DNA from 2 places in the Dehalobacter sp. genome. Region 1 is predicted to be linked to the other one. Evidence: predicted binding sites of a transcription regulator. Region 1 holds the regulator's gene; the other holds the start of a gene.
What was found. Region 1 encodes HrcA, which represses chaperone genes, less so after heat shock. Its sites were predicted from a motif close to TGTTAGCACTCNNNNNNNNNGAGTGCTAACA; they were not measured.
Positions count from the first base shown of each region.

Region 2: a site for HrcA is predicted at 1,768-1,798, ahead of groES (co-chaperone GroES). Genes of this name have one in related genera too.

Region 1 is NZ_JAPDHR010000041.1:7,661-11,291, reverse strand. Features, by position in the region: gene hemW (radical SAM family heme chaperone HemW) at 1-1,212, shown strand, start outside; gene hrcA (heat-inducible transcriptional repressor HrcA) at 1,371-2,420, shown strand; gene grpE (nucleotide exchange factor GrpE) at 2,442-3,017, shown strand; gene dnaK (molecular chaperone DnaK) at 3,109-3,631, shown strand, end outside.
Region 2 is NZ_JAPDHR010000016.1:27,830-31,460, forward strand. Features, by position in the region: gene groL (chaperonin GroEL) at 1-1,360, opposite strand, end outside; gene groES (co-chaperone GroES) at 1,434-1,718, opposite strand; gene OKX56_RS06380 (P-II family nitrogen regulator) at 1,981-2,316, opposite strand; gene mobA (molybdenum cofactor guanylyltransferase) at 2,335-2,952, opposite strand; gene OKX56_RS06390 (CoA-disulfide reductase) at 3,154-3,631, opposite strand, start outside.

The sequences.
Region 1 (3,631 bases):
GACCATATGTTATTATCAGACCCGGCCTCCGATTTGGTCTTCGTCTATTTGCGCGGACTGGAGCGGGAGCTTGAGTTGCGAGCTAAGGAAGCCTCCCAGGGGGTTTCTTCTCTTTTTATTGGGGGCGGAACGCCCACAGTTCTGAATGCCAGTCAGCTTGATCGGCTGCTGAATCTGATTTACCGGTATTATTTTAAGGCCCTGAGCCGGACAGACTCGACAGAACTATCTGATCCGATAAGGGATCCCCGTATCCATACTTCCAGAACCGGTCAGGTCCTAGAAAAAACAATTGAGTGTAATCCCGGCACACTTGACCGGGAGAAATTGATGCTCTGCCGGACGTACGGGATCAACCGGATATCGCTCGGCGCTCAGAGCTTTGATGACCGTCTGCTGAAAAGCATCGACAGAATCCATACCGTGGAGGATATTCACAGGAGCGTCACCCTTATCAGACAATCGGGGATAGATAACCTGAACCTTGACCTGATTTTTGGACTTCCGGGACAGAGAATGGGAGATTGGCAGGATACGCTTCGCCAGGCCATCGCATTGTCGCCTGAACACCTTTCACTCTATGCACTTACGCTTGAGGAAGATACCCCGCTGCATAAAGAATATGCATACAGTCAGGCAGGCAGTCCGGACTGCAAGGAAACCTTGGATGGCTTGAACAGCCGGAATCGCCTGGATCGTCTGCCGGATGACGACTTGCAGGCCGATATGTACGAATGGGCGGTTTCTTATCTTCAAAGCTGCGGCTATGGCCGCTATGAAGTTTCCAACTTTGCGAGGCCCGGTTTTGAATGCAAACATAACCGGTCTTATTGGCGAGGGCAGGATTATATAGGTCTTGGACCGGGGGCAGTCTCATGTCTGAACAACGTTAGAACCAGGAATCCAGAGGATATTGCCGGTTATACCCGGATATTGGAATCTGGACAAAGACCTTTGGACCCTTCGGCAACCGAAGTACTGACCAGAGAGCAGCAGATCTCTGAATTTATGATGCTGGGGCTGCGTACGGCAGATGGAATCGACACCGCAGAATTTTCTGCAAAATTTCAAACGGAAATTCAGGATATTTATGGACAAATTTTGCAAAACTATATTGATAGAGATATTTTCCGACTTGCCGAAGGCAGGTTGAAAATTAACCCTGCCTGCTTTTTCGTGCTCAATGCGGTTCTGGTGGATTTCATTTTGTAGCTAAATTTAACGATGATCTAAGCTGAATTGCAGCTACATTGTACACGATTCGATGATTATTCCTCTTGACATTATTTTACCATCATGCTAAATTATGTTCAGATGATTAGCACTCACCTTAGTAGAGTGCTAACAAATCAATCGGAGGTGGCACTTTGATGGAAATGGATGAAAGAAAACACAAGATTTTAAAAGCGATTGTGCAGGATTATATTGCCACCGCGGAGCCTGTCGGTTCCAGAACCGTTTCCAAAAAGTTTGAGCTGGGGGTGTCTCCGGCGACGATCCGCAATGAGATGGCAGATCTCGAAGAGTTGGGACTTATTGAACAGCCCCATACATCTGCAGGAAGGATTCCTTCCGACTCAGGCTATCGCTATTATGTCGATTATCTGATGGACCCTTTGAGCCTGAACCATGATGAAAAGAAAAATATCAACCAGGAGATCACCAGCAGACTCAGCGAAGTGCAGGAAGTCATCGAATACACCGGAAAGCTTATTTCCCAGGTGACGAACCTGACCAGTATTGTACTTGGACCAAAAAGCCGAAACGGTATTCTAAAGAATTTGTATTTTCTCCCCTACGAGCAGGGGAAGGCCATCATGGTGACCGTGAAAGAGAATGGTTCGGTAGAGAATAATATTGTCGATATCGGTTCGGATACAAGCCCGGAGGAACTTCAGATTCTGGCGAATATTTTCAACCAGAAAATGAGCGGAACCAGGGTACAGGATTTGAAAAAAGGCCTGATCAACGAAATATACAGCGAGCTTTCCAGAAAACGCCGCATTATTGATGGAATGATGGGTATTTTGGAAAGAATGTTTGATGATAAGGATGGAGAGTCCGAAGAACGGGTCTACCTTGGCGGGACATTAAATATGCTTGATCAGCCTGAATTCAGGGATATCAATAAAGTTCGAAGTCTCTTTTCCGTATTTGAGGAGAACAATAAGCTGAAGGAGCTTCTAAGTCATGACCAAAAGGGATTAAGTATCATGATCGGAGCGGAAAATGCTGATCAGGTATTTAAAAATTGCAGTATCATATCTGCAACCTACCAGATTAACGGGAAACAGATTGGTTCAGTGGGAGTTTTGGGTCCGACCAGAATGGATTACGGCAAAGCGATTGCGATTGTAGATTATATGACAAACAGCTTGACCGAATTGCTGACAGAGAGGCACCGGAGGACCCGGACTTAGATCAAGAAGGGAGGCAACTGCGTGAACAAAGAAAAAACAAATCAAGCGTCTGCAAACGCTCAGGAAGATAAAGAAAACCAGAACATTGGGCAGGAGAATGAAGAATGCCTGACTGAGGAGATTGATCCTGTCGATCATTTGCAGCGCCTGCGTGAGGAAATTGAAGAGCATAAGTTCAAAGCGGAAGACTATTATGCCCAGATGCAAAGACTGAAAGCTGAATTTGACAATTTCCGCAAAAGAACTCAGAAGGAAAAAGAAGACACTGCCCGATATGCTTCGGAAAGGGTCATTCAGTCCCTGCTGCCGGTCCTGGATAATTTTGAAAGAGCGATTGCTTCCAGTCGAAAAAACAAAGATTTTGAAGCATTATCCCAGGGTGTGGAAATGATCGAAAGAATGTTTGTGAAAGTTCTGGAAGATGAGGGGCTCAGAATCATTGAAACCGTCGGCCAGGAATTTGATCCGAATCTCCACGAAGCCCTGCTGAAAGAAGAATCCGACCAGCCGGAGAATATGATTCTGGAAGAACTTCAAAAGGGATATTATCTGAAGGATAAAGTGATCAGGCCTAGCCGGGTCAAAGTTTCAGGCTGATAGTATTAAGCTAAATCTCAGTCTGATCAAAGAGTATATGAGTTGAAAGAAACGAAAAATACGATATGAGAATTTGCAAGGAGGAAATCAAATGGGTAAAGTAATTGGTATTGACTTAGGAACCACCAACTCTTGTGTTGCAGTACTTGAAGGTGGTGAACCTGTTGTAATCCCTAATCCTGAAGGAGCACGTATTACACCTTCAGTCGTCGGCTTCTCCAAGAACGGCGAGAAACTGGTAGGTCAGGTGGCTAAACGCCAGGCTGTTTCCAATCCGGACAACACGGTTAGTTCAATTAAGCGTCATATGGGCACTAACTATAAAGTGACTTTGATGGATAAATCCTATACACCGCAGGAAGTATCTGCAATGATCCTGCAGAAGCTCAAAGCTGATGCGGAAGCTTATCTGGGGTCTTCAGTCACTCAGGCTGTCATCACCGTTCCGGCGTATTTTACCGACGCCCAGCGTCAGGCTACCAAAGATGCCGGCACGATCGCCGGTCTTGAAGTTCTGCGTATTATCAACGAACCTACTGCAGCAGCACTGGCTTATGGACTTGACAAAGAACATGACCAGACCGTACTCGTTTACGACCTTGGCGGCGGAACAT
Region 2 (3,631 bases), on a different contig from region 1:
TATTAGCAATCTGTCTGACAGGCTCTTCCAGTGCTTTACGGATAATAGCCACTCCGGTTTTCTGATCGCCGGATACGTCAACGTTATCAAGTGCAGCAATTGCATCAAGATAAGTTGTGCCGCCACCGGCAACAATGCCTTCTTCGACTGCGGCGCGAGTAGCTGCCAGAGCGTCCTCAATGCGCAGTTTCTTTTCTTTCATTTCAGTTTCGGTAGCTGCTCCAACCTGGATGACGGCAACGCCGCCGGCCAGTTTAGCCAGACGTTCCTGGAGTTTTTCTTTGTCATAGTCGGAGGTTGTTTCTTCAATCATTTTCTTGATGGATTCAACACGGGCACTGATAGCCTGTTGGTCGCCGTTGCCATCAACGATGGTCGTTTCTTCCTTGGTTATTTTGACCTGTCGGCAGCGTCCGAGCATATCCAGCGAAGTATTTTCCAGTTTGAGGCCGAGGTCTTCAGTGATGACCTGTCCGCCGGTCAGAACAGCAATGTCTTCGAGCATCGCTTTGCGGCGGTCTCCAAAACCGGGAGCCTTAACGCCTACGGCCGTAAAGGTTCCGCGGAGTTTATTGACAATCAGGGTAGCCATAGCTTCGCCTTCCAGATCTTCAGCGATGATCAGGAGCGGTCTGCCAGCCTGAACTACTTTTTCCAGAACAGGAAGGATATCTGCAATCGCACTGATCTTCTTGTCGGTGATCAGAATGAATGGATCGTTTAAGATAGCTTCCATTTTATCGGTATCGGTGATCATATAGGCGGAAACATACCCACGGTCAAACTGCATTCCTTCAACAACTTCCAGTTCAGTGGTCATGCCTTTGGCTTCTTCAACAGTGATAACACCGTCTTTGCCGACCTTTTCCATAGCCTCGGCAATCAGACTGCCGATCGTTGTATCAGAAGCGGAAATCGAAGCAACCTGAGCTATGGCTTCTTTGCTTTCTACAGTCTTGGCATTTGCTTTAACGTCAGCAACAATCGCTTCTACAGCTTTTTCAATACCGCGTTTGATTTCCATCGGATTAGCGCCGGCAGCAACGTTCTTCAGACCTTCACGAATAATGGCCTGAGCCAGAACGGTCGCTGTGGTCGTGCCGTCACCGGCTACATCGTTTGTCTTGGTAGCAACTTCTTTTACAAGCTGTGCTCCCATATTTTCAAACGGGTCTTCCAGATCAATATCTCTGGCGATCGTCACACCATCATTGGTGATTAGCGGGGAACCAAATTTTTTATCCAAAACAACATTGCGGCCTTTGGGTCCCAATGTAACGCGGACAGCTTCCGCAAGCTTATTGACACCACGCTCCATGGCATGGCGGGCATCTTCGTTAAAAATGATTTGTTTAGCCACCTAAATGTTCCTCCTTTAATTCTATCAAAAAATACTTTGGAATGTTATCTGATAAGTAATACTGGGCTGTTACTTAACCAATGACTGCCTGAATATCGGCTTCTCTTAAAATCAAATATTCGTTTCCGTCATATTTAACTTCTGTGCCGGCATATTTAGAATAAATCACGCGGTCGCCGACGTTAACTTCCATTGGGATTCTTTCCCCTTTTTCAACTTTTCCAGGACCTACGGCAATCACTTCGCCTTCCTGAGGCTTTTCTTTTGCGGTGTCGGGCATAATGATCCCGCTCTTAGTTCTTTCCTCAGACGGGACCGCTTTAATAATTACCCTGTCAGCCAACGGTTTGAGTTTCATAAAATAATTTCCCTCCTTGAAACCTTTATATTTTTATATTTCGCTTTATTGTTAGCACTCAATCAAGATGAGTGCTAATACCTAGGTATAATAATATGCAACGTCTGGTAGTATTGCAACCCCATCCACGCATAACTACGGACGATTAGAATTGATTATCACTTATTTTCTTCATCAATCTTTAAATTGCTATAACGCTTAATAAATACGTTATATAGAATAACCGTAATTTTCCTTATTTATTCATTACTGTTAGCAGATTTTAATCAAGAAAATTTTCTCCGGTACGGATCCGGCGGAAGTCCTCAACATCGGTCACCCAGATGACGCCGTCGCCAAATTTACCGGTTAGGGCATTCTCCCTGATGGTTTCCTGAACGCTTTCACTTTCCGGATCATTGACAATGATTTCGAGTTTGACTTTGGACAGCAGCCGGACGGATACTTCCGTTCCGCGGTAAACCTCGGTGATATTCCCTTTCTGCCTTCCCCAGCCAAGTACCTGAGATACGGTAATCCCGCTGATTCCCAAATTACTGAGCGCCTTTTCCACTTGGTCAAGTTTATTGCTGCGAATTACTGCCTCAATCTTTTTCATTCTAACCTCCCCAAAGCATTATTGGATTTTTTGTAAAATGAGTTCCCACTCCTGAGGCGTATTGACATTCAGGAAACTTTCCTCGATCATTTCCTTCAGCATGCTGCCTTCCATCTCCTCAGAAATATTCACGATCTTATGCCTGCATTCATCAGCAATATCAAAGAGACGCAGTTTGTCCTCTTTAATCCGTTTCTCGACAACTTTAAGCACATTTTTGTGGTAAAAGGCGTGCAGAGGATGTAGTCTGTCCCGAACATACGGGAAAACCAACTTATAATCCTCAATCCGTTCATAAATATAGGCAATGGCTTCACTGTTTAAGAACGGCATATCACAGGCAGCCACGAAGACATAGTCATACTTAGCCACCGGAAGGACGGAATACAGCCCGCCCATCGGCCCTTTACCTTTGATTTGGTCTGCAACCGCCTGATAACCGTATCCAGAATATTGTTCAGGCTCCCTGCAGCTGATCAGGACTTCACTACAGATACTGTCCAGCACTTCCAGATTTCTTTCCAGAAGCGGTTTTCCGCCTATCTCAAGGAATGCCTTGTTCTGGCCCATTCTTTTGCTTTCTCCTCCGGCAAATAGCACTCCTGTGATCTCCAGCTTTTTCTTTTCCACGCCCATCTACCTTCAAACATATTTAGACGTTACTATTTAGACATTCCCTGCGAAATACCTTCTAATACTTGTAAACCCTAAAATAATTATAATGGTATATCAGGTACTAAGTCTGTACTTAATAATCTACCATATTTTCAGTGGAAATTACATAAATTATTTTCCTCAATAAAGCTGGAAGATCTTAAAAATTAACTATTTTATGTCTTAGAAAAATAGATTCAAGTTTGATTCCTCAGACTTGGCAAGCATTGTGGCAACACCGCCGATTTCTACGCCATCGATCAGTTCTTCCTTCTTGATGCCCATCACATCCATCGACATGGAGCAGGCTACGATCTTAATACCCATTTTCATCGCATTGTGCAGCAGTTCTTCTAAACTATCAACATTTTTCTTTTTCATGACATACTTGATCATTCTCGCACCCATACCACCCATATTCATATTGGAGATAGGCAGTTTTCTTGGTCCGCGGGGCATCATGATGCCAAAGGCTTTCTCCAGGGAATCCTTGCTTACCTTAGGCGCGTCATGTTTCTTAAGAATATTCAGCCCCCAAAATGTGAAAAACATCGTCACTTCTTTACCCATGGATGCCGCACCGGTTGCAATGATAAATGAGGCCAAGGCTTTATCCATATTCTGCTCGAATACAATCAGCGTCGCGCTCTTGGGTTTTTCC